DNA from 3 places in the Streptomyces sp. NPDC088812 genome. Region 1 is predicted to be linked to each of the others. Evidence: riboswitches for the same ligand, from Rfam matches in the RefSeq annotation. Region 1 holds a riboswitch; each other region holds the start of a gene.
What was found. Region 1 has a riboswitch for cobalamin ahead of ACIP67_RS00615 (ABC transporter substrate-binding protein). Riboswitches for the same ligand answer to the same signal wherever they lie in the genome.
Positions count from the first base shown of each region.

Region 1 (11,809 bases):
AGTTCGGCGCCCTCCTCCCGGACGCGGCGCGCCGTCGTCACGATGTCCTCGACGGCGAAGGCGACGTGCTGGGGGCGGCTTCCGCTCGCGTCGTCCGGGCCGGGCGCGAGGTTGAGGACGATCCTGGGTCCGCCGTGCGGGGCGGTCAGGGCGCGGCTGCGGAAGAGCCCGTAGGGATCGGCGAGGTCGACGGTGTCGTGCGGTCGCAGGCCCAGGACGGCGCGGTGGAAGAGGACCGCCTCGTCGAAGTGGTGCCAGGGCTGGGTGAGGGCGAGGTGGTCGATGCCGGTGATGCCGCCGGCCGGGCTCGGGGCGTCGTGGAGCGGCTCGAAGTCGTCGGTCCAGCTGGGCAGTCCGGGCCGGTCGGTCGCGCAGTGGAGCAGTTCGGTGCCGTCCGGTGCGGCGATGGCCTCCAGGGGGACGTCATGGACCGCGCGCCGCTTGGGGAGCGCGGGAGCGAGGAGGGCCTCTGCGCGCCGTGCCGCGGCCGCCGGGTCGGGGGTCTCCAGTCCGATGGCCGCGAGGGTGGTTCCCGCGCGGCGCGTCGAGGTGCCGGTGTTGACCAGGACACGGGCGGCGCCCTGCTGCCACAGCTCGACGGGTTTGCCGCGGTGGCGGCCGGTGCGGGCGAATCCGAGTGCGGTGAGCAGCTTGCCGACGGGCTCGGGGTCGCCGGCGGCCAGCTCCGCGAAGGCCACTCCGGAGGGGACGACGGGGGCGGGCAGGGGTGAGACGCCGGCGTTCTCCTCCAGAGCGAGCAGCGACCGCAGTCCGTCCACCGCGGTGCGGCCCGCGTCGGCCTGGCGGAAGACGTCGTTGAAGACCTCCAGGGAGAGCGGGCCGTCGTAGCCGGCGTTCAGGACGTGGCGGACGAGACCGGTGACGTCGAAGCCGCCCTGGCCGGGGAAGCAGCGGTAGTGGCGGCTCCACTGGAGGACGTCCATGGCCATCAGCGGGGCGTCGGCCAGTTGCAGGAAGAAGATCTTCTCGCCGGGGATGTCCTCGATGCCCCGGGGGTCGGAGCCCCGGGAGAGGATGTGGAAGCTGTCCAGGCACACGCCGAGTGCGGGGTGGTCGGCCTGTTCGACGATGCGCCAGGCATGGTCGTAGGTGCTGACGTGCCGTCCCCAGGCGAGCGCCTCGTAGGCGACGCGGATGCCGAAGTCCTGGGCGAGGTCGGCGAGCCGGCCGAGCTGCCGGGCGGCCAGGGAGTCGTCGGCGAGGGTCTGCGGGGAGACGTTGGAGCAGACCAGGACGGTGTCGGCGCCGAGCCTGCGCATCAGGTCGAACTTGTGCCGGGCGCGTCGCAGGTTGTGGTCGAAGAGGTCTTCGGGGACACCCTCGATGTCGCGCATCGGCTGGTAGAGGTCGATGCTCAGGCCGAGGTCGGCGCAGCGGGCGCGGATCTCCTCGGGGGTGAGAGGGGCGGCGACCAGGTCGTTCTCGAAGATCTCGACCCCGTCGAAGCCCGCCCGTGCGGCGGCCGTGAGCTTCTCGGTGAGCGTGCCGCTGAGGCAGACGGTGGCGATCGACTTACGCATGCGTCCTCCCGACGCTGATCCGGGTCCGGCCCGCGCGTCCGGCCGGGCCGGCGCTCGCCCCGCGTCCGGGCGCCGCCGGCCCGGCCGTCGTCGTGAGAACTGCTGCTGTCACTGGAACTCCAAGCTGACCACTAGGCGGATCGACAGGTCCACTGTACGGTCACGGTAGAGGAGGGCGAGGCACCGGACAAGGAAGCACCGCCCGCGACGGGCCTCGCCGGTCAACGTTCGGGGGGCGCCCGCACCACCCCTTCCCTCCCCCTGCCCACCGGGCTGCCGCCACTGAGGCAAGGGTGACGTCCTACCGGCCGGACTCCATCCACGGAGTGGACCATGAAGACCGTTGCACGGCACCTGGAAGGGCGGCGGGGGCCGCTCTTCCGGGTCCCGGTACGGCGCCTGCGTCATTGCGGTTACCGTGGTCCGCAGAGCGGACTGCCGTCCTGGCCGACGGGGGCCGCGACGGGCGGCACGAGCAGGGAGACGACGGGTGGACGGCGGCGAGACGGCACGGGCCGAGGACGAACGGGAGCAGCCGGGCACCGGCGTGCGCAGTGTGCGCCGGGCCGTCGACATCCTCAACCTGCTGGGGGAGGACCGGCCGGTCGTCACCCTGCGTGAGATCACGGAGGCCACGGGGCTGGCGAAGACCACCGCGCTGCGCCTGGTGCAGACCCTGGAGGAGACCGGACTGCTCGGCTCGCACCCTGCCGGTTACACGGCGGGCCCCGGGCTGTGGCGCTGGGCCTACCTCGCCCGCGGCCGGTGGGAGGCGCCGCGGGAGACCCGCAAGGTGATGCGCGACCTCGCCGACCGGCTGGGCGAGACCGTGAACATCTTCGTCGCCCGGGACGTCCAGCGCGTCTGCGTCGCGCACGAGGAGAGCCCCCACCCGCTGCGCCACGTCGTCGACGTCGGCGACGAACAGCCGCTGTGGGCCGGCGCCTCCTCCAAGGTCCTGCTGCGCGACGCCTCCGACGCCGTCCTGCGCCGGGTCGCCCTCGCCTCACCGTACGGCGAGGCGCACACCGACCGGCTGCGCGCCGGGGCCGCCGAGACGGCCCAGCGCGGCTACGCCGTCAGCAGCAGCGAGTTCGACGAGGGGCTCACCGCCGTCGCCGTGCCGGTCACCGGCCGCTCGGGGTCGGTCGTCGCCTCCCTCTCCGTGAGCGGGCCCAGCCACCGCTTCCCGTACGAGGCGGTGGAGCGCTTCGCCGCCGAACTCGCCGCGGCCGCCCGCCTCATCTCCGCCCAGGGCTTCAGCCACCCGCTGAACAGCGGTCACTGACCCCCGTCAGGGAGCTTCCCGCGACGACGGCCGCGGGCCGCGGCGCAGGAAGCGGATCACCGGACGGCCGTGCGCGGTGGTGACCTCGGCGCGGACGCCGTACACCTCCTCGATCAGCTCCGCGGTCAGGACGTCGCCCGGAGTCCCCTCGGCGACCGCGCGTCCCTCCCGGAGCACCAGCAGCCGGTCGCCGTACATGGCGGCCAGATTGAGGTCGTGCAGGGCGATCACGGTGGTCACCGGGAGACCGGCGACGAGGTCCAGCAGGTCGAGCTGGTGCTGGATGTCGAGGTGGTTGGTCGGCTCGTCGAGCAGCAGTTCGCGGGGTTCCTGGGCGAGGGCGCGGGCGATCTGGGCGCGCTGGCGTTCGCCGCCGGACAGGGTGTGCCAGGACTGGGCGGCCCGCCCGGCCAGGCCCGTGCGCTCCAGGGCCTCGGTGACGGCCCGCGCGTCCGCCGCCGTGGCGGCCGTCCAGGCCCGGCGGTGGGGGATGCGGCCGAGGGCGACGACGTCGCGGACGGTCAGCTCGCTCTGGGTGTGGGCGTGCTGCTCGACGGTGGCGACACGGCGGGCGGTGGCCCGGCGGCCGACCTGCGACAGGGGCCGCCCGTCCAGGGTGACGACGCCGGCCGTGGGGGCGAGGACGCCGGCGAGCAGCCGCAGCAGGGTCGACTTGCCCGACCCGTTGGGGCCGATGAGGCCCACCGTCTCGCCGGGGCGGAGGGCGAGGGTCAGGCCGTCGAGGATGAGCCGGCCGTCGGCACGGCGGGTGACACGGCTCGCGCGCAGCCCGGACGCCTCGTCCGCCTCGTCCGCCTCGTCCGCCTCGTCCGCCGCGTCCGCCGCGTCCGCCGCGTCCGTCATGTCCGCCGCGGCCCCGGCGTCGGCTCCGCTCCCAGCTCCGGCCGCGGCTCCGGCTCCGGCTCCGGCTCCGGCTCCGGCTCCGGCGTGAGCGTCCTTCACGCCTTCCTCCTTCTGCGGTGGAGCACTGCCACGAAGACGGGTACGCCGATCAGCGACGTCACGACGCCCACGGGCACCTCCTGCGGGTCGAGGACGGTACGGGCGGCGGTGTCCACCCAGACCAGGAAGACGGCCCCGGCCAGTGCGGTGACCGGAAGCAGGCGGGCGTGGCCGGAGCCGGTGAGGGCGCGCGTCACGTGCGGGAGGACCAGGCCGACGAAGCCGATCGCCCCGGCGCAGCTGACCAGGACGGCGGTGAGCAGCGCGGTCGCGCACAGCAGGACCAGCCGGGCGCGGCCGACGCGCACGCCGAGCGAGGCCGCGGCCTCCTCCCCGAAGGCGAACGCGTCCAGGGTACGGGCGTGTCCGAGGCAGACCCCGAGCACGGCCGCCAGGACGCCCGCGCACAGCAGCACGTCGGTCCAGTCGGCGCCGGAGAGCGAGCCGAGCAGCCAGAACAGCACGCCGCGGGTCGTCTCGGCGTCGGCCGAGGTGAGCACGGTGAAGGAGGTCAGCGCGGAGAACAGCTGCATCGCCGCGACGCCGGAGAGGACGACGCGGTCGGTGCTGCCGCCGAGGCTGTGGCTCAGCAGGAGGACGAGCCCGAAGGACACCAGCGCCCCGGCGAACGCGCCCCCCGACAGGGACACCGCGCCGCCGCCCACGCCGAGCACGACCACGGCGACCGCGCCCGTGGAGGCTCCCGAGGACACCCCGAGCACGAAGGGGTCCGCGAGCGGGTTGCGCAGCAGCGACTGCATCACCGCCCCGCACAGCGCGAGTCCCGCCCCGCAGACGGCGGCGAGCACCGTCCGGGGCATGCGCAGGTTCCAGACGATGCCGTCGCGCAGCGGGGCCAGCCGGCTCTCCCCCACCCCGAGACGGGCGGCGACCGACGCCCACACGTCCGAGGCGGAGATGTCGGCGGGGCCGATCGTCACGGCGACGGCGACCGACACGGCGAGGACGAGCAGGCCGCCGGCCGCCACGAGCGTGTCGCGCAGCCTCACCCGGCGAGCCCGAACGAGCGCAGTCCGGCGGCGACCTGTTCGATGCCCTCGACCGTGCGGATCGACGGGTTCATGGCCTGACCGCTGAGCAGGATGTACCGCTTCTTCCGCACGGCGGTGAGGTTGCGGGTGGCGGCGTCGGTCTCCAGAAAGCGGATCTTGGCCTCGGCGGTCTCCGCCGTCTGCGACTTCCGGGTGAGGTCGCCCAGGACGATGACGTCGGGATCGCGGTCGGCGACCGTCTCCCAGTTGACCTGCGGCCATTCGTCGTGCGTGTCGGAGAGGGCGTTCTCCGCGCCGAGGGCCCGGGTGATGGCGCCGGGAGCGCCGCAGCAGCCGGCGAGGTAGGGCGACTCGGAGTTGGCGAACCAGTACATGAGGGAGACGCCGGAGGCGTCCAGTCCGGCGGTGGCCTCGCGCACCCGCTGCTGGAGGCTCGCCACGAGCTTCTCGCCGCGCGCCTCGACGTCGAAGGCGCGGGCCAGGTCGCGTATCTCGCCGTACACGGCGTCGAGGGTGAGCGGCTCGCTGCGGGAGCCGTCGCCGCCGCTGTCGTTGTCCTTGCCCTCGGAGCAGTCGGACGGCGAGACATAGGTGGGCACGCCCAGCTCCTCGAACTGCTCGCGCGTGGCGACGCCGCCCTTGCCGAGGGTGGAGACGAACGAGGCGGTGACGAAGTCCGGTTCGGCGTCCAGCACCTTCTCGATGGACGGGTTGTTCTCGGCCAGCCGCGGCACGGACGCGTTGGCCTTCTCCAGTCCCTTCATCACCGGATCGGTCCAGGTGGCGGTGCCGGCCATGCGGTCCTGAAGGCCGAGGGAGAGCAGGATCTCGGTGGTGCCCTGGTTGAGGGAGACGGCCCGCCGGGGTGCCGACTCCAGCGTGACGCGGTGACCGCAGTCGACGATCGTGCGCGGGTAACCGGCGGCGGCCTGGGCGCTGCCGGCGCTGTCGCCGCCGGAGCCCCCTGATCCGCCGCAGGCGGTGAGCAGGAGGGCGGGGGCGAGCAGGAGGGCCGCGGTGCGCGGGACGCGCGGCGGTGTGGAACGGAGCACGGGCATGCCTCGGTTGTCGGGGCTCGTACGCGGAGCCTGGCCTGCGGACGTCCGCCATGCCCGGGGGCGTGGCGGTGCCAGCAGGTCTTCGGACTCGGGTTCGTCCGCGCGGGGCGCCTTCCCGGTTCGGTGCCGCACCGGCCCGCCGGCCGGCCCGTCCCCTTCCCAGTGGCGTGTGTGCCCCGCCCGTCCCCCTCACCGCTGCGCGTCAGTTCCGGATTCGCACCGGATTCCCTGGCCTCGGATGTGGCTCGACTGGCCTCGGCAGGCTATCAAGCCGCCGATAGGGCCGGTTCAGGGCGTCGGCCGCGGGCACGGTCGAGGAGCAGGCGCCCGGTGCGCGGGCGGTCCCGCGTCCACTGCACGGGCGGCCCCGCGTCCGCTGCGGGCGCGGCCCCGGCGCCCGGCACGCGGGCGGCCCGGTGCGCGGGCGGCCCGGTGCGCGGGCGGCCCGGAACCCGGCGCCCGATGCGTGGGCGGCCCGGTGCGCGGGCGGCCCCGAACCCGGCGCCCGATGCGTGGGCGGCCCGGTGCGCGGGCGGCCCCGAACCCGGCGCCCGATGCGTGGGCGGTCCGGCGGACCGTCAGGTCCGACGGAGATCGCGGCGGAGGCCCGGCCGATAGGGTCGCCCCATGACCGTCGCCCGTTCCGTCGCCCTGTTCGTCGTCGCCGCCCTCTTCGAGATCGGCGGCGCCTGGCTCGTCTGGCAGGGCGTCCGCGAGCACAGGGGCTGGGTCTGGGCCGGGGCGGGCGTGGTCGCGCTGGGCCTGTACGGCGTCGTGGCCACCTTCCAGACCGACGACAACTTCGGCCGCATCCTCGCCGCCTACGGCGGTGTCTTCGTCGCCGGATCGATCGCCTGGGGCATGGTCGCCGACGGTTACCGTCCCGACCGCTACGACGTCGTCGGCGCCCTGGTCTGCCTCGCCGGCATGGCCGTGATCATGTACGCGCCGCGGGCGCGGTGAGCCGGCGCCGTCGCCGGCCGGGTCGGCTCCGCTCGTCCACGGCACCCCGGAGAGGTGTCGTCGCACGCACCGGACGCACGTGCGTCACCGGCCGCCGTGGGGGCGGATGTGCGGGTGCGGGGTGACCAGGCCGCTCTGATAGGCGATGACGACGAGCTGGGCGCGGTCGCGGGCGTGGAGTTTGTTCATGGCCCGCTGGATGTGGCTGCGGACGGTCAGCGGGCTCAGCACGAGCCGGTCGGCGATCTCGGCGTTGGACATGCCGTGCGCGGCCAGCGCCGTGACCTCCCGTTCCCGGTCGGTCAGGGCCTTCAGGACGTCGGGGAGCGCGAGGAAGTCGTCGGTGTCCGGGGTGGCCAGGAAGCGGGTGATGAGGGCCCGGGTGGCGGCCGGGGAGAGGAGGGCGTCGCCGGCCGCGACGGTGCCGGGTGCGCAGGCTCGTGGCGTACTGCGCGACCAGGAGCGGTGCCATCAGCAGCGGCGTCAGAAGGTAGCCGAGGGCCACGAGGACCACGGTGCAGAGGGTGACCGTGGCGAGGACGGGCAGGGGGCGGCTGTCGCGTCGGCGCAGCGCGGCGCAGGCGACGGCGGCGGGCGCGACAGCGGGCCACGGGGCCGGCGGCTCGGGCATCACCGCGCGGGCGAGGAGGACACCGGTGACGGTGAGGGCGAACAGCAGGGCCAGCGTCACGGCCTCGACGGCCTTCGGGCGCGTGGCCGCCCGGCGCTGCCAGCTGGTGCTCATCACATTTCCCTACGGTTCCTACGGCAGGCATGGTCACACATCGCGGGCCGCGACGCCGTCGAGCCCGGCGGCGCGGCCCGCGGGCGGGGCTCACCTCAGGTACGGACGTGTTCCCGGGAGGCGGTCTCGCCGTCCGCCGGTGCGGCCCCGGGCGCCGGCGGGGTGAGTCCGGCGCCCTCGACGTCCACGCGGGGCAGCAGCCGGTCGAGCCGGCGGGGCAGCCACCACGCCTTGTCGCCGAGGAGGGCCAGCACGGCGGGGACGAGCGCCATGCGGACGACGAAGGCGTCGAAGAGCACGGCGACCGCGAGACCGAAACCGATCGTCTTGATCATCGACTCGCCGGAGCCGATGAACCCGGAGAAGACCGCGATCATGATGACGGCCGCCGCGACGACCACCCGGGCGCTGTGCCCGAACCCCGTGACGATCGCCCGGGCGGCCCGGTCCCCGTGCACGTACGCCTCCCGCATGCGTGCCACGAGGAACACCTCGTAGTCCATCGCCAGGCCGAAGACGATGCCCACCAGGAAGATCGGCATCAGGCTCATGATCGGGCCGGGCTGTTCCACGCCGAGCAGGTGCGCGCCCCAGCCCCACTGGAAGACCGCCACGACCGCGCCGAGGGCGGCCAGCACCGACAGCAGGAACCCGAGCGCGGCCTTGACGGGCACGAGCACGGAACGGAAGACCACCAGCAGCAGGAGCAGGGCGAGGCCGATGATGACGGCCAGGTAGGGCACGAGCGCGTCCTGGAGGGCCTGGGCGATGTCGATGTTCATCGCGGTGCTGCCGGTGACCTTGAACGTGGCCCCCGTCTCCCGTTCCAGACCGGCGCGTTCGGCGCGGAGGGCGCGGACGACGTCCTTGGTGTCCTCGTCGTTGGGTCCGGTGGCCGGGACCGCCGAGAACAGCGCGGCGTCACCGGCCTCGTTGTAGCGCGCGGCGGAGACGGACACGACTCCGCGGGTGGCGCCGATCGCCTTGGCCACCGTGTTCACCGCCGCCTCGGGTCCGGCCGCGTCCTCGACGTCCACCACGATCGTCAGCGGCCCGTTGAAGCCCGCGCCGTAACCTTCCGCGAGCGCGTCGTAGGCGCGCCGCTGCGTCGACGAGACCGGCTCTGACTCGGCGCCCGGCATGCCCAGTTCCAGCTGCGTGGCGGGCAGCGCCAGGGAGCCCAGGCCGGCGACGCACAGGACCAGCACGGCCACCGGGCGGCGCAGCACGAACCGCGCCCGACGGGAGCCGCCGTTGTCCGGGCCGGCGGCCGGCCGGGCGGCCGTGGCGCGGCGCCGGCGCGTGGCGCGGGAGAGCACGGCATCGGGCCACATCCCGAGCAGGGCGGGCACCAGGGTGAGCGCGACCAGGACGGCCACGACGACGGCGCCCGCGGCGCACAGGCCCATCTTGGTCAGCATGGGCACGCCGATCACCGTCAGGCCGGCCAGCGCGATGACGACCGTGAGGCCGGCGAAGACGACGGCGGAGCCGGCGGTGCCGACGGCGAGGCCGGTCGCCTCGCGGGGGGGTGTGGCCGGCGGCGCGTTCCTCCCGGTAGCGGGAGACCACGAAGAGGGCGTAGTCGATGCCGACCGCCAGTCCGAGCATGGTGGCGAGCGTGCCGGTGGTCAGGGAGAGCCCGAGGGCGCTGCCGAGGGCCGGGATGGCGGCCATGCTGATCCCGACGCCGATGACGGCGGTGAGCAGCGGAAGGCCCGCGGCGGCGAGGGATCCGAAGGTGATCAGCAGGACGACGGCGGCGAGGGCGATGCCGATGGCCTCGGAGGAGCCGCCCGCCGCGGGCTGCGCGGCGAGTGCGGTGCCTCCGACCTCGACCGTGAGGCCGGCGGCGCGGGCCTCGTCGACGGCTGCCTCCAGGGCGGCCTTGTCGGCGTCCGTGAGGTCGTCCGCCTTCACCGTGTAGGTCACCGAGGCGTAGGCGGTGGAGCCGTCCTCGCTCACCGCGCCCGCCGTGAACGGACTCACGGCGCCGGCGACCCGGGGCGCGTCGGCGGCCTCCGCCACGAGCGTGTCGATGGCGGCGCGGTGGGCGGCCGCGGTCACCTTCTCCCCGTCGGGGGCGACGAAGACGATCTGCGCGGTGGCGCCGTCGGCCGCAGGGCCGGGAAAGCGCTCTCCGATCACGTCGAAGGCCTTCTGCGCCTCGATGCCGGGCATGAAGGACCTGCCGTCGTCGGAGGCGGCGGGTGCCTTGGCGGCGCCCACGCCGACGGCGCCGAGCAGCACCGCCCACAACAACGTCACGAGCCAGCGCCGCCGGAAGGCGGTCCGGCCCCACCGGTAGAGCAAGGTAGCCACGGGAAACGGATCTCCAGTTCTGGTGTCGGGTGGACGACCAGCCTGGCGTGGCGGGGGGCGCCGGGGCATCGTGCCGGTGCGGGCACTGTGGCCTGGTGGCAGGGCACCAGCCGACGCGTCCGGGTCCTCCCCCAGGAGGAGGACCCGGTACTCCCCGGGGACGACGGCGGGCCCGTCAGCCGGCGAGCACGCTCGCGAAGAAGTCGAGCGACCGGTCGACCTCCTTGAGGGACGGACCGCGGTTCAGGTGGCCGTGCGTCATGCCCGCCGCCAGGTACGTCCGGACCGGGACATGGCACTCGTCCAGTTGCCGGGCGAGGAGGTCGCCGGACGGCCGGAGGTCGTCGAACTCGGAGAGGACGACACCGGTCGGGGGCAGGTCGTTCAGGTTCGCCGCCCCGGGCATCGCGTCCGCCGGCAGGTCGGTCAGACGGCCGACGTAGTTGCGCACCATGTCCTCGATCGACCCGGTGGTGAACCGCAGGAGCGACGGCAGGTCCCGCATCGCCGCCGCCGTCCCGTCGTCCAGGGCCGGGGTCGGGAAGTGGGCGAACGGATAGGCCAGCAGCAGGGTGTCCGGGCGGGGTTCGCCCCGGTCGCGCAGCCGGATCGCCGTGGACAGGGCGAGGGCGGCGCCCGCGCTCGCGCCGCCCAGGGCGACGGGGCCGCGCGCCTGGCCGGATCCGTGGAGCCAGAGCCACGCGGCGTGCGCGTCGTCGACGGGGACGGGGTAGCGGATGCCGTTCACCGCCAGCCGGTATCCGACGGAAACCACCAGGGCCCCGGCGCGGGCGGCCAGCTCGGCGGAGACCGTGTGCGCTTCCGGCATGTCGAGATCACCGGCCGCGAAGCCGCCGCCGTGCAGCCACAGCAGCGCGCGGCGGGGCGTGTCGCGCGGGGTGTAGACCCGGACGGGCACGTCCCCGTGCGGTCCGGGGATCGTGCGGTCCTCGACCGCGACGTCCGGCATGCTCCACACGTCGGGATCGTCGTGGTACTCCGCGAGCCGGCTCCTCGCCTCCGGGTCGGACGCGGCGTCCTCCCAGCCGAGGCCGTCGAGCAGGTGGAACTTGGCGGCGAGGAAGGGATCTATCGGCATGGGCGCTCCCAGGGGGTCGGGCCGGTGGTGCGGGCTGCGTGCCCCGGGACGGGCGCGGTGTCGGGCGAGGACGCCGGTCCCGGGGCTCCTTGTCGGGACCAGTGTGATCGCTCGGCGCCGCGGGGCGGGAGGCCGGCGGCGCCGGCTGCCGGGAACGGGCGCCGCGGAGATCCTCCGGAAACGCCCTGCGGCAGGCGTGAACCCTGGACCGGTGACGTTCGTTACCCCTGGGAAGCATCCACGCACTCCACGGCATGAGGGGTTGTCCATGACGGGTCTCACGGAATCGATCGAATCGATGGAGCAACTCGCCACGGTGTGGCGCGCCTTGGTCCTCGACCGGGAACCGCGCGCGGACGTGCGGGACCTGCCGGGCGTCGCCGTGCGCTGGGCCGACTGCCGGTTCGCGTTCTGGAACTGCGTCACGCTGACCGACGTGGGGGCGGACGCGGCGCTCCTGGACCGGCGTCTGACGCAGGCGGCGGACATCATGCGCGCGAAGAAGCACCCGGGCTTCCTGTGGCTCTTCGAGGACCTCCTCGACGGCGGGGCACGCGCGGGCCTGGCGGAGGCGGCCGAACGGGCCGGTCTCCAGCACGCCTTCGCCGGCACCGGCATGGCCGGGAACCTGCTCCCCGTGCCCGACCCGGTCCACCCCGACCTGACGTTCGTGCGGGTGAGCACCGACGAACAGCTGCGGGCGTACGCGGACATCAACGCGCGCGCCTACGGATTCCCGCTGGAGGACGGCCGCGACGGGCTCCTCGGCTCCGCGCTGTGGAAGACCGACGCGCACGCCTACCTCGGCCTGCGGGAC
Region 1 is NZ_JBIVJP010000001.1:127,742-139,550, reverse strand. It holds gene ACIP67_RS00635 (bifunctional sugar phosphate isomerase/epimerase/4-hydroxyphenylpyruvate dioxygenase family protein) at 1-1,541, opposite strand, end outside; gene ACIP67_RS00630 (IclR family transcriptional regulator) at 2,032-2,829, shown strand; gene ACIP67_RS00625 (ABC transporter ATP-binding protein) at 2,836-3,693, opposite strand; gene ACIP67_RS00620 (FecCD family ABC transporter permease) at 3,789-4,802, opposite strand; gene ACIP67_RS00615 (ABC transporter substrate-binding protein) at 4,799-5,863, opposite strand; cobalamin riboswitch at 5,919-6,132, opposite strand; gene ACIP67_RS00610 (YnfA family protein) at 6,491-6,826, shown strand; partial or broken gene ACIP67_RS00605 (response regulator transcription factor) at 6,911-7,249, opposite strand; partial or broken gene ACIP67_RS00600 (MMPL family transporter) at 7,667-9,893, opposite strand; gene ACIP67_RS00595 (alpha/beta hydrolase fold domain-containing protein) at 10,069-10,992, opposite strand; gene ACIP67_RS00590 (GNAT family N-acetyltransferase) at 11,261-11,809, shown strand, end outside.

Region 2 (6,415 bases), on a different contig from region 1:
TAGTCGGCCAGCGGCACCCGGGCCGGCGCGGCGGCGAGCTGCTCCTCCGTCAGCCACTCCACGTCGTGCCCGCCGGCCTCGATGAGCCGGTGGATCAGCTCGTCGCCGCCGGACGGGTACTCGGTCAGCGCGTACCCCGCGTCCCGCAGCGCGTCCAGGACCCGCACCGCCGACGCGGGGGTGTCGAGGCCGACCGCGTTGCCGACGCGGGAGTGCTTGGTCGGGTAGGCGGTGAAGACGAGCGCGATCCTTTTCTCGGCGTTCGGCTTGTGCCGCAGCCGGGCGTGCCGGACGGCGATCCCGGCGACCCGGGCGGCCCGCTCGGGGTCGGCGACGTACACCGGCACGTCGTCGGGCCCCTGCTCCTTGAAGGAGAACGGCACGGTGATCAGCCGCCCGTCGAACTCCGGGATGGCGACCTGCATCGCCGCGTCCATGGGGGACAGGGCGGCGTCGGAGGCGTCCCAGGCGGCCCGGGAGGAGGTCAGGCAGAGCCCCTGGAGGACGGGCACGTCGAGGTCGGCCAGGGCACCGATGTCCCAGGCCTCCTCGTCGCCGCCCGCCGATGCCTGCGAGGCGTGCGTGCCGCCGGCGGCGAGGACGGTGGCGACGAGCGCGTCGGCCCGGCCGAGGATCTCGTACAGCGCGGGGTCCGCGCCCCGCAGCGAACCGCAGTACACGGGCAGCGCGTTGGCACCCCGCGCCTCGATCGCCTCGCACAGCGTGTCCACGAAGGCGGTGTTGCCGCTCAGCTCGTGGGCCCGGTAGAAGAGCACGCCGACGGTCGGCCGGCCCGCGACGAGGTCCCGCTCCCCGCGCACCCCGAACTCGGGCATCGTGCGCGGCTCGTCGAACCCCTCGCCGGTCAGCAGCACGGTGTCCGACAGGAACCGCGCCAGCTCGGTCAGGTTGGCCGGGCCGCCCTCGACGAGGTACCTGAGGGCCTCCGCGACGACACCGGCGGGCACCGACGACTCGGCCATCAGCTCGGCGTCGGGCACGCTCTCCCCGCCGAGCAGCACGGTCGGGATCCCGGACGCCCGCAGCGCGGCCAGCCCGTCCTCCCAGGCCCGCTTGCCGCCCAGCAGCCGTACGACGGCGAGGTCGGCGCCCTCGAGCAGCCCCGGGAGGTCCCGCTCGACGTCCACCCGGGTCGGGTTGCCGATCCGGTAGGAGGCGCCGGAGGCGGACCGGGCCGCCAGCAGATCGGTGTCGGCGGTCGACAACAACAACACTGTGCTCATGCGGGCGCTCCCGGTGGAATGAAAGGCAGTCCTTGCGGCGCGCCCGACTCGATGAGCCGCCGGAGCGCGTCGGTGTCCGCGTGCTGTTCGATCAGGTCGCCGAGCCGGTCGAGCTGCTCCTCGCGCAGCGCGGCGAACGAGGTGCCGGCGGCGGGCACGAAGCGACGGCCCGCGGCGGCCGCCACCTCGCGCAGGAAGGCCCGCCGGAATCCGTCCGACTCCAGCGAACCGTGCCAGTGCGTGCCCCAGACCTGCCCGACCCGGCAGCCGTCGAGGAAGGGCTCCCCGCCCAGGACCTCGGCGACCCCGTGGTGGATCTCGTAGCCCTCGACCGGCTCCCCGAGGGCCTCCCCGACGGGCCGGGTGAGGGTCTTCTCCCGGGCGAAGCGCACACGTACGGGGAGGACGCCGAGCCCGTCCACCCGCCCCCGGCGGCTCTCGACCTCGTCGTCGATGCGCTCGCCGAGGAGCTGGAAGCCGCCGCAGATGCCGAGGACGGGCCGCTGTTCGGCCGCCCGGCGGACCAGGGCGTCGGCCAGCCCCCGCTCCCGCAGCCACTCCAGCGCCCGCACGGTCCCCCGGGTGCCGGGGACGACCACGAGGTCGGCGTCGGCCAGTTCCTCCGGCCGGTCCACGAACCGCACCACGACGCCCGGTTCGGCGGCCAGCGCGTCGACGTCGGTGAAGTTGGACATGTACGGCACCGCGCAGACGGCGACCCGCAGCACGTCCTCCCCGACGGGAGGCGCGACGGCCGACTCCCGGACCGTGCCGCGCAGCGACACCCCCATTCCGTCCTCCTCGTCGATGCCGAGCCCGTGCCGGAACGGCAGCACCCCGTACGTCCGCCGCCCGGTCAGCCCGTGCAGCATGTCCAGGCCCGGCTCCAGCAGCGAGACGTCGCCGCGGAACTTGTTGACGAGGAACCCGGCGACGAGCGCCTGGTCCTCGGGGGAGAGCAGGGCGACGGTCCCGAAGAACGACGCGAAGACGCCGCCCCGGTCGATGTCGCCGACGACGAGCACGGGCAGCCCGGCGCCCCGCGCGATCCCCATGTTCACGATGTCCGTCCGCCGCAGGTTGATCTCGGCGGGAGAACCGGCCCCCTCACAGATCACCGCGTCATACGTGCCCCGCAACGTCTCGAGGCACTCCAGCACGGTCCCGAGCAGCTGCCGCTGCCGTCCCCCGTGGTACCCGCGGGCGCTCATCTCGCCGACCGGTTTCCCGAGCAGCACGACCTGGCTGCTCTGCTCGCCACCGGGCTTGAGCAGCACGGGGTTCATCAGCGCGGTCGGCTCCACCCGGCATGCCTGGGCCTGCATGGCCTGGGCGCGCCCGATCTCGGCGCCCTCCCGTGTCACGAACGAGTTCAGCGACATGTTCTGCGCCTTGAAGGGCGCGACCTTCACTCCCTGCCGCACCAGCCACCGGCAGATCCCGGCGGTGACGACGCTCTTGCCGGCGTCGGAGGTGGTGCCGGCGACGAGGAGACCCCCGCTCATGACGTACGCCCCTTCGCGACGAGGCGCGCGGCGACGGTGACGCCGAGCGCGAGGAGGCCGACACGGCGGGAGAGCCGCGCGGCGCGTTCGATGTCCCGCGCGGCCACGGGCCGCCCGGCCGGCCCGTTGAGCACGGGCCGGTGCTCGACCCGGCCGCCGTAGGACAGGGTCCCGCCCAGCCGCACCCCGAGGGCGCCGGCGAAGGAGGCCTCCACCGGGCCGGCGTTCGGGCTGGGGTGCTTGCGCGCGTCGGCCCGCCAGGCCCGTACGGCCCCGCGGGGATCGTCCCCGGCGACGGCGGCGAGGACGGCCGTCAGCCGTGCCCCCGGCCAGCCGGCGAGGTCGTCCAGGCGTGCCGAGGCCCAGCCGTAGCGACGGTGACGCGGAGACCTGTGGCCGACCATGGCGTCGAGGGTGTTGACGGCCCGGAAGCCGAGCAGCCCCGGCACGCCGCCCACGGCGCCCCACACCAGCGCGCCGACCACGGCGTCGGAGGTGTTCTCGGCGACGGACTCGACGACGGCGCGGGCGATCCCGTCCGCGTCCAGGGCCTGCGGGTCCCGCCCGCACAGATGCGGCAGCCGGGCCCGCGCGCCCTCGACGTCCCCCGCCTCCAGACACCGCCCGATGGTCCGGGCCTCGCGCACGAGGGAGGTCCCGCCGACGACGGCCCAGGTGGCGGTGGCGGTCAGGGCGACGGAGGCGGCGGCCGACGACCGGACGGCGCGTGCGGCGCCGGCGCCCAGGGCCACGGCCCCGCCGACGCACACGGCGGTGTGCAGCGCGCCCCACCCGCGGTGGTCGTGCCACAGCACCCGCTCCACGCCGGCCGCGGCCCGCCCGAACACGGCGACCGGATGTCCCCGGCGCGGATCGCCGAGGAGCAGGTCCCCCAGGAGGCCGGCGGCGGCGCCGTACGCGTGAACGCGATCGGCACCCATCGGCTCAGCCGGCCGCGGGGTCGGGCAACGACCGGGTACGTGACCTCGAACGGCAGCCGAGCATGGCGATATGTCCTCACTCAGGGTGTCCACGCCCTGGTTCGACGAGACCGGCGACGAGAGTTCCTGGCTCCCGGGGGTGTCTACCCCGGTGACAGTGGCGGGACCGCGCCGGATTCACACCGGCTTCCTCTTCCTGTCGCCGTACATGGCTCCGGCAGTCCACCACGGGCCCGGAACGGCCGTCAACTTGGTGTTGACCTGCACGGGGAGAGTGTGCAGAACCCCACACCGGCCGTCCGGGACGGCCCGCGTGGACGTGTGTCCGCCCCGCCGGGACCGCCGGTGAGGCGGACGCCGACAGGGCGGGGGAGAGAGGGACGGGAGGGGGAGGAGAGGGAGTGGGGGAGGGGCGGGGACCCGTGGCGCGTGGCTCAGGCCACGATCAGCGAGATGCCGTACGCCACCGCGGCCGCGCACGCGGCGAAGCACGCGTACGCGCCGGTGACCGCGAGCGCGGCCGTCCCGCCCTGCGCCGCGGCCCGCTCGCGCCGCGACAGGCCCATGATGCCGAGGGTGAAGAGCGTCACCAGGGCCACCGTGACCACGAGGCTGACGCCGAAGACGGAGCCCAGGGCCGCCCAGTCGATCTTCATGATGCTTCTCTTCCTTCGTGCCGGGTGGGCGGGCTCAGGCGGCGGGAGCCGTCGGCTCGGTGGCGATGGCCGGTGCGGCCGGCGTCGGGACGGCGGCGATCGGCCCGTCCGGGATCGTGCCCGCCGGGACCGTGCCCGCCGGGGGCGGGGTGACGGCCGCGATCGCCGTGGTGACCACGCCGGCCGGCTCGTCGGTGCCGTTGACGTTCGACGCGTCCACGACCTCGTTCCGGGACCGCTTCCAGATCGCGGCGCTGGAGGCGACGAGGAAGACCGCGACAAGGCCCGTGCCCCAGGCGCCGAGGCCGGTGACGTACTCGGCGAGCGCGCCGACGACGGCCGCGGCCGGCAGGGTCAGGCCCCAGGCGACGAACATCCGGGTGGCCGTCGACCAGCGGACGACGCCGCCCTTGCGGCCCAGCCCCGCGCCCATCACCGCGCCGGAGACCGAGTGCGTGGTGGAGAGGGAGAAGCCGAGGTGGGAGGAGGCGAGGATGACGGTGGCCGCGCTGGTCTGGGCGGCGAAGCCCTGCTGCGGCTGGAGGTCGGTCAGGCCCTTGCCCATGGTGCGGATGATGCGCCAGCCACCCAGGTAGGTGCCGAGCGCGATGGCGAGGCCCGCGGAGAGGATGACCCACATCGGCGGGTCGGAGTCGGGGGCGACGGCGCCGCCGGCGACCAGGGCGAGGGTGATGATGCCCATCGTCTTCTGCGCGTCGTTGGTGCCGTGGGCGAGGGAGACCAGGCCCGCCGAGGCGATCTGGCCGGCCCGGTAGCCCTTCTCGGCCGCCTTGCCGTCGGCCTTCCGGCCGAGCGTGTACGACAGGCGGGTGGCGAACATCGCGGCGACGCCCGCCACGATCGGGGCGGCGACCGCCGGGAGCAGCACCTTGGTGACGAGCACGTCGCCGTGGACCGCGCCGACGCCCGCCGAGGCGATGGTGGCGCCGATCAGACCGCCCATGAGGGCGTGCGAGGAACTGGAGGGGAGTCCGACCAGCCAGGTCAGAAGGTTCCAGAGGATCGCGCCGACCAGGGCGGCGAAGATGACCTCGGGACGGATGCCGGTCTCGTCGACGAGACCCTTGGAGATCGTGTTGGCGACCTCCACCGAGAGGAATGCGCCTACAAGGTTGAGCACGGCGGACATGGCCACCGCGACCTTGGGCTTGAGTGCGCCGGTCGAGATGGTCGTGGCCATCGCGTTGGCGGTGTCGTGGAAACCGTTCGTGAAATCGAACGCGAGTGCGGTTACCACCACAATCGCGAGGATCAGCGAGAAGTTTTCCATTTACCCAGGCAATCGTTCGAGGTCATTGGCTGGATGAACGTAGGTAACCTGGGTGAACGGAAGGTGAACTGAGTCGGGCTTCGTGATGACTGTCTGCGGAGTCTCGTATTCCGGCCGTCCGGGCGCCGCCCCTGGCAGGATCATGGGCATGGCTGAACTGCGACGTGACCCCCGCCACGACACCGCCGGCACACCGGGGACGGAGGAGGCCCTGGCCTGGGCGGACCTGCTGGCGACGGCCCGCCGCACCGCCGCCGACGGGCTGGTCGTCGGCACCTCCGGCAACGTCTCGGTCCGGGTCGGCGACACCGTGCTCGTCACCCCCTCCGGCGTGCCCTACGACCGCCTCACCGCCGACGACATCACCGGCGTCCGCCTCGACGGCCGGCAGGTCCTCGGCACCCTGGTCCCCACCAGCGAACTGCCGATGCACCTCGCCGTCTACCGCACCACCGACGCCCGCGCCGTCGTCCACACCCACGCCGTGCACGCCACGGCCGTCTCCACCCTCGTCACCGAACTCCCGTCCGTGCACTACATGGTCTGCGCCCTCGGCGGCTCCGTCCGGGTCGCCCCCTACGCGACCTACGGCACCCGAGAACTGGCGGACAACATGCTCCGGGCCCTCGACGGCCGCACCGGCTGCCTCCTCCAGAACCACGGCACCCTCACCTACGGCGCCACCCTCGACCAGGCCTACGACCGCACCGCCCAGCTGGAGTGGATGTGCCGGCTGTGGCTCACCGCGTCCTCGGTGCCCGGCCTCACCCCGACCCTC
Region 2 is NZ_JBIVJP010000027.1:98,769-105,183, forward strand. It holds gene cobN (cobaltochelatase subunit CobN) at 1-1,244, opposite strand, end outside; gene ACIP67_RS36820 (cobyric acid synthase) at 1,241-2,749, opposite strand; gene ACIP67_RS36825 (cobalamin biosynthesis protein) at 2,746-3,690, opposite strand; cobalamin riboswitch at 3,790-3,910, opposite strand; gene ACIP67_RS36830 (hypothetical protein) at 4,125-4,346, opposite strand; gene ACIP67_RS36835 (anion permease) at 4,381-5,637, opposite strand; gene ACIP67_RS36840 (class II aldolase/adducin family protein) at 5,786-6,415, shown strand, end outside.
Region 2: another riboswitch for cobalamin. It lies ahead of ACIP67_RS36825 (cobalamin biosynthesis protein); the one in region 1 lies ahead of ACIP67_RS00615 (ABC transporter substrate-binding protein).

Region 3 (6,415 bases), on a different contig from region 1:
GCGCCCCGCGGTCCCCCGGCCTCCGCCCCCGGGCCCCCGGCCTCCGCCCCCGGGCCCCCGGCCTCCGCCCCCGGGCCCCCGGCCTCCGCCCCCGGACCCCCGGCCTCCGCCCCCGGGCCCTCGGCCTCCGCTCGCGGGCCTCCCGCCTCCGACGCCAGGCCTCGGACCCCGGCCCCGGATCCCGGACCCCCGACCCGGGCCCCCGGGCCAGGGGGCCAAGGGACCGGGGCCGACCCGGGGCCCCGCACGGCGCGCCGTCCGGCCGTCCGGCGGCACGGGTCGGTGTCGGGCGGTGCCCGGTCAGCGTGGGGCGGTGCCGGTGGTGATCCCGTGGTCGTGCCCGCGCCACGCCTCGGCCCGCAGGTCCGCGTCGCACAGGACGTCCACCGCCGTGCAGGCCAGGGCCTCCGTGGCCGCCAGGAGGACGTGCCGGGCCCGGTCGGAGGCCGCGGCGGCGGCGAACTCGGGTGTGTGGTCGGAGCCGTCCTCACCCATGATCGCGACGAAGGGGTGGATGGCCGGCACCCGCCCGCTGACGTTCCCGATGTCCGACGAGCCGAGGTACACCCCCGGCACCGGCGGCGTCACGGTGATGCCGGCCCGGCGCAGGTGCGCGGCGAACCGCCCCGACAGCGCCCCGCTGTCCCGGAAGTGCTCGTAGCGCACGGTGGCACGCTCGACGGCGCACGTGGTGCCGGTGGCGAGCGCCACGCCCTCGGCGGCGGACCGCACCTGCCCGGCGAGGTCGTCCAGGGCGTCCGTGGTGGCGGCGCGCAGCCCGAACAGCCCCTCGGCGTACTCGGGCACGATGTTGGTGGCCGTACCGCCGTGCGTGACGATGCCCTGGACGTGCGAGGCCTCGGGCAACCGCCGACCGAGCGCGGCCAGCACGTTGAACAGCTCGACGAGGGCCGCGAGCGCGTCGATGCCCTCCGTGGGGTTGCCCGTCGGGTGGGCGGCGCGGCCGTGGAAGCCGACCCGGTACTGCTCCTGGGCCGTCAGCGGCGCCCGGACCCAGTCGTACACCCCCGGGTGGAACATGAGCGCGGCGTCGACGTGGTCGAAGACGCCCGCCTCCACCTCCAGCACCTTGCCCCCGCCGCCCTCCTCGGCCGGGCTGCCCACCGCCAGCACCGACCCGGCGTCCGGACCCAGCGCGGCGCGGGCGGCGATCGCCGCGCCCAGGCCGGCGGCGGCGATCAGGTTGTGCCCGCACGCGTGCCCGAGGCCGGGCAGGGCGTCGTACTCCAGCAGCAGCGCCACCGCGGGCCGCCCCCGGCCGTGGCGCGCGGTGAACGCGGTCGGCAGGCCCGCCACGTCCTGCCGCACCTCGAATCCGGCCCGGCGCAGCTCACCCGTCAGCAGCGCGCAGGCCCGCCGCTCGGCGAAGGCGTACTCGGGGTCGGCGTGCAGTGCCGACGCGACGCCCCAGAGGGCGTCCGCCCGGTCCGTCACCTCCTGGCGGACGCGGCGGTGGAGGGCGTCGGGATCGCGGTGCACACGGCCTCCAGGGTGTCGGCGGGGCTTCCTTCCGACCCACCGGGTTCCACCGGGCGGCGCGTCGACACCCCGCCGGACGGGCCCGCCTCAGCCGTCGGCCGGCCGGGGGGACGGGACGGCCGCCGCCAGGGCGGCCAGCTCCTCCGGGCTGCGGGGGCCGGCATCGCCCTCGGCCAACGCGCCCTGCGCCCGCAGCAGCCGGGCCGCGGCGACGCCCCAGGGCAGCCGCAGCCCCGCCGCGCGGAGCAGGTCGGCGCGGGCCAGGGTGGGGGCGGCGGGCCCGGTGTGGACGCCGGACGGGGTGAGGAGGGCCGCGTCGTCGGCCCAGCGCAGGGCCAGGTCGACGTCGTGGGTGGCCATCACGACCGTGGTGCCGGCGGCGCGCAGGGCGTCGAGCGTGGCCAGGAGGCGCTCCTGGCCGTCCGGGTCGAGCCCGGCGGTCGGCTCGTCGAGGACGAGCACGCGCGGCCGCATCGCGACGGCGCCCGCGATCGCGGTCCGCTTGCGCTGCCCGTAGGAGAGCAGATGGGTGGGCCGGTCGGCGAGGGCGGCGATGTCCAGGGCGGCGAGCGCCTCCGCCACCCGGGCCCGTACCTCGTTGTCGGGCAGACCGAGGTTCAGCGGCCCGAACGACACGTCCTGCGCGACGGACGCGGCGAACAACTGGTCGTCCGGGTCCTGCACCACCAGCTGGACGGTCGTCCGCAGCCCGGTCAGCCCCTTGCGGTCGTACACCACCGGCCGCCCGTCGACCGTCACCGTCCCGGCGCGCGGCCGCAGTCCGCCGCTGAGCAGCCGCATCAGGGTCGTCTTGCCGCTGCCGTTGCGGCCGAGCAGGGCGAGCGCGCGGCCCTCGCGGACCGCGAAGTCGAGACCGTCGAGCACGGCCGGGCCGTCCTCGTACGCGAAGGAGACGCCCCGCAGGGCCACCGGCTCGCTCATGACAGGGGCCCTTCCAGGACGAGGGTGAGGGCGGCCACCGTTGCGAGGAGCGCGCAGCTCGCGGCCGTGAAGCGGACGGAGACGCGGGCCTCGGGCACCAGGACGCGCAGGGTGCCGTCGTAGCCGCGTCCGGCGAGCCCGGCCTGGAGGCGCGCCGCCCGGTCGAAGGCCCGCACGAAGGCGGTGGCGCCGAGCCCGGCGAGGGAGCGCCACTCGGCGGCCCGCGAGGTGTGCCCGAGCCGGGCCGCCTGGGCCTCCCGGATCCGCCGCACGGAGTCCAGCAGCAGGAAACTCATGCGGTACGTGACCAGGGCGACGTCCACGACCGGCGCGGGCACGCCGGCCCGCACCAGCCGTGGCAGCAGGTCGGACATGGGGGTGGTGAACGCGAACAGCAGCACGCCGAGGGAGGCGGCCGAGGTGCGCAGCATCAGCTCCCCGGCCCGCGCGGGCCCGCCGTCGGCCAGGCCCACGAAGGCGCCGGGCCCGCCCACCCGGACCAGCAGCGGGAGGGCACCGGTGGCGCAGAAGCCCAGCGGCACCCGGTAGGCGCGCCACAGCCGGCGGGCCGGTACTCCCGCCGGGCCCAGCAGCACGGCGAGCGCCGTCACCAGGACCAGGGCCGCACCGGGCCAGGGCGGCAGGGAGATCGCGAGCAGGGTCAGCCCGAGTCCGAGTACGGCCTTGTCCACGGGGTGACGGCGGCGCCAGCGGCTGCTGTGCGCCGCCGCGTCGATCGGCAGCACGAGGGTCAGGCCCGTCCCCGCCCGGACTTCCCGGCACCGCCGGGGGCGCCGTCCGCGGGCGCGGTCGCCTCCGTACGCTCCGCGCCGGCCGCGCCGTCGTCCGGGACCGTCCGGTGTGCGGTCTCCGGGCCGTCCGGCAGGGCCCTCGCCCGCTGTTCGCCCTGCCGCCGGCCCCGGCGCAGGCCGAAGTAGTAGGCGAGGACGCCCGCGCCCAGCGCGGCCTGGAGGGCGAACAGCGCCGACTCGATCTCACCGGACGGCGGCTCGTACAGCGGGGAGAACCACGGTTCGTAGTCCGGTTCGATCTCGGTGATCGCCGTCTCCGCCTCGGCGTCGGAGCCCGCGAACGGCTCCTTCTTGCCGTCGCCCAGGCCCAGGGCCAGCGGCAGCACCGCGAGGGCGACCACCACGAGCAGCAGCAGGGCGTTGATCCTCGCGTTGCGGTTCACCGGGCCACCGCCTCCGTCCCGGTCGGCTGCGCCTGTCGCCGCCCGGTGACGAGCACGCCGAGCCGGGTCAGTTCGCCCTTGCTGGACTGCACCAGCAGACGCATCACCAGGACGGTGAGCAGACCCTCGCTCACCGCGAGCGGGATCTGCGTGACGGCGAAGATGGAGCCGAACTTGCCGAGCGCGCCCAGGAAGCCGCTGCCCGGGTCGGGGAACGCCAGCGCCAGCTGCACGCTGGTGACGCAGTACGTCGACAGGTCGGCGACGAACGCGCCGAAGAACACCGCGACCATCAGCGGCACGGCGAACCGCCGCAGCAGCCGGTACGTGCCGTAGCCGGCCCAGGGCCCGACGATCGCCATCGAGAAGGCGTTGGCGCCGAGCGTGGTCAGCCCGCCGTGCGCGAGCAGCAGTGCCTGGAAGAGCAGGGTGATGGTGCCCAGCACCGTCATGACCGGCGGCCGAAAGAGGATCGCGCCCAGGCCGGTCCCGGTGGGGTGCGAACAACTGCCGGTCACCGAGGGCAGCTTGAGAGCGGACAGGACGAACGTGAAGGCCCCGGAGGCGCCGAGGAGAAGCGTGCTCTCCGGGTGCTCGCGCACCTCACGGCTCAGTGCGCGGACTCCGTGGACGACGAACGGCGCCGACGCGATGCCCCAGGCGACCGCGTGCGCCGGAGGAAGGAAACCCTCGGCTATGTGCATGGCTCAGCAGACCCTCTCCAGCACCTCGTGGATGGTTGACGCGCCTTGGCCGGTCTCCTGGCTGACGGGTACCACCGCCCGTGCTCCGCCTTCCCGGGTCCGAGGACCCAGTGGCTGCCCGTGAGGGCCGGAGCCGGACTTCCCGATCACAGTGGCGAGGGCCGCACCGGCATCACACCGGATTTCCCGTTCACCAAGGCGTGGTGACAGTAGTGCGCGGACCGGGGCGGTGACAAGCGGCAACGGGGGCGCGCGAGCGGCGGGCGGCGGCTCACGCCCCGGCGCACAGCCGAGCAGGGCAGCCCGCGCGTGTCGCGACCGAGTCCGCCGGGCCCGCACACGCCGCGTCCGCGCCCGCGCGCCACCCGCCGGGGCGCCCCACGGGCCCCCGCCGCCCGCCGCCTCCCCCGCCGCTCTCCCCGATCAGCGCCCCCGCCAGTCCAGGCAGACCACCAGGGCGTCGTCCTCCGGGGTCCGTTCGCCGCGGTGGCGGGTCAGTTCGCGCAGGACGGCGTGCGGTACCTCGGCCGCGGGCAGCAGGCGGGTGGCCTGGATCGCGCGGGCGAGGGGGGCGTCGCCGTACGTCTCTCCGCCGGGGGAGGCGACCGCGTGCACGCCGTCGCTGACGAAGACGAGGCGGTCACCGGGCTCGGCGTGCACCTCCTGCTCCACGTAGTCGGTCTCCTCGAACATGCCGAGCGGCAACTGGGCGTCGAGCGGAATCCGTTCCACACGGCCGTCGCGCAGCCTCAGCATGCGCGGGGAGCCGGCGTCCACCACCCGGGCGCGTCCCGTGGTGAGGTCGAGGTCGAGCATGAGGACGGACAGGTAGCGGCGGCCCCGGTAGTGGGCGTGCACGGCCTGGTCGGCGAGGGCCGCCTGGTCGGCGAGGGACAGTCCGGCCCGCCGGGCGTTGCGCAGCGCGGTGATGGCCAGACCGGTCAGCAGGGACGCCTCCGTGCCCTCGCCCATGCCGTTGGTGACGTACAGCATCAGGCGGTCGGCCGTCGCGGACCAGTCGTAGTTGTCGCCGAAGACCGCGTAGGCGGGCTCCAGTTGCGCGCCCAGCTCGAACTCGGGGCGGCTGCACGACCGGCCCGGGAGCAGGTGCCACTGCATCTCGGCGGCCAGGGTGAGCCGGTCCTTGCGTCTCGCCTGGACATAGAGGTCGGTGTCCCGTTCGGCCACGATCAGCTCGTGCCCGAGGGCCCGCGCGATCTCCGCGAGTTCGGCCGGCACGTCGCCGGCCGGCTCCGGCAGGGTGACCGTCAGCACGCCGAGCCGGTCGCCGCGCACGGAGACCGGCAGGTGCACCCGTACCCGCCCGTCCCCCACGGCTTCCACGAACGGTTCCTGCGCGCCGAACGCCCGGCCGGCCGGGCCGTCGTGCACCGACACCGGTTCCGCCGTGTGCGGCAGCTCGGACACCGGTTGCAGCACGGTCAGGCCGTAGTCGGCGAGGTACAGCTCGACGGAGTCCGCGGCGTACTGGCGGAGCAGTACGCCGCGGACCGCGTCGATCACCTCGTGGGGGGCCGCCGTCCGCAGCGCGCGCTCGGCGGTCACCAGTGCGTTCACGGTGGTCACAACATCAACCTTTCGTCGAATTCTTGGCGGCCTCGTACGCGCACGAGGCCCTCGGTGCGGCCGCGGCCCGCCGTGTCGCTGTGCCCGCCGCCCGCCGTGTCGCCGTACCCCCTCCGGGCGTACGACGGGGTCGGCCGACGCGGTCCCTAGTACGCTGGCGGTCGACCCAGTGCCTGCGAGAGTGTGGACCGTGACTGCCTTCCGCCATCGCCCGGAGCCCGAAGAGGTCGCACGGGTCACCGCGACGGCCGCGGAGCTGCTGGAAGTCCTGTGGGGCAGGGCCTCGACCGCCCCCGCCTCCGCGTCCCAGTTGCGCGTGCTGCTGATCCTCGAGCATCACGAGGGCATCAATCTGCGCACCCTCGCCGACTCGCTCGCCTCCACCCCGCCGTCGACCAGCCGGCTCTGCGACCGGTTGCAGGCCTCCGGGTTCGTCGAACGGGCGGTGAGCCCGGCCGACCGGCGCGAGGTGCGGCTGCGTCTCAGC
Region 3 is NZ_JBIVJP010000016.1:158,580-164,994, reverse strand. It holds gene ACIP67_RS26905 (amidohydrolase) at 301-1,500, opposite strand; gene ACIP67_RS26900 (energy-coupling factor ABC transporter ATP-binding protein) at 1,588-2,442, opposite strand; gene cbiQ (cobalt ECF transporter T component CbiQ) at 2,439-3,188, opposite strand; gene ACIP67_RS26890 (energy-coupling factor ABC transporter substrate-binding protein) at 3,194-3,637, opposite strand; gene ACIP67_RS26885 (energy-coupling factor ABC transporter permease) at 3,634-4,341, opposite strand; cobalamin riboswitch at 4,371-4,554, opposite strand; gene ACIP67_RS26880 (PP2C family protein-serine/threonine phosphatase) at 4,765-5,907, opposite strand; gene ACIP67_RS26875 (MarR family transcriptional regulator) at 6,110-6,415, shown strand, end outside.
Region 3: another riboswitch for cobalamin. It lies ahead of ACIP67_RS26885 (energy-coupling factor ABC transporter permease); the one in region 1 lies ahead of ACIP67_RS00615 (ABC transporter substrate-binding protein).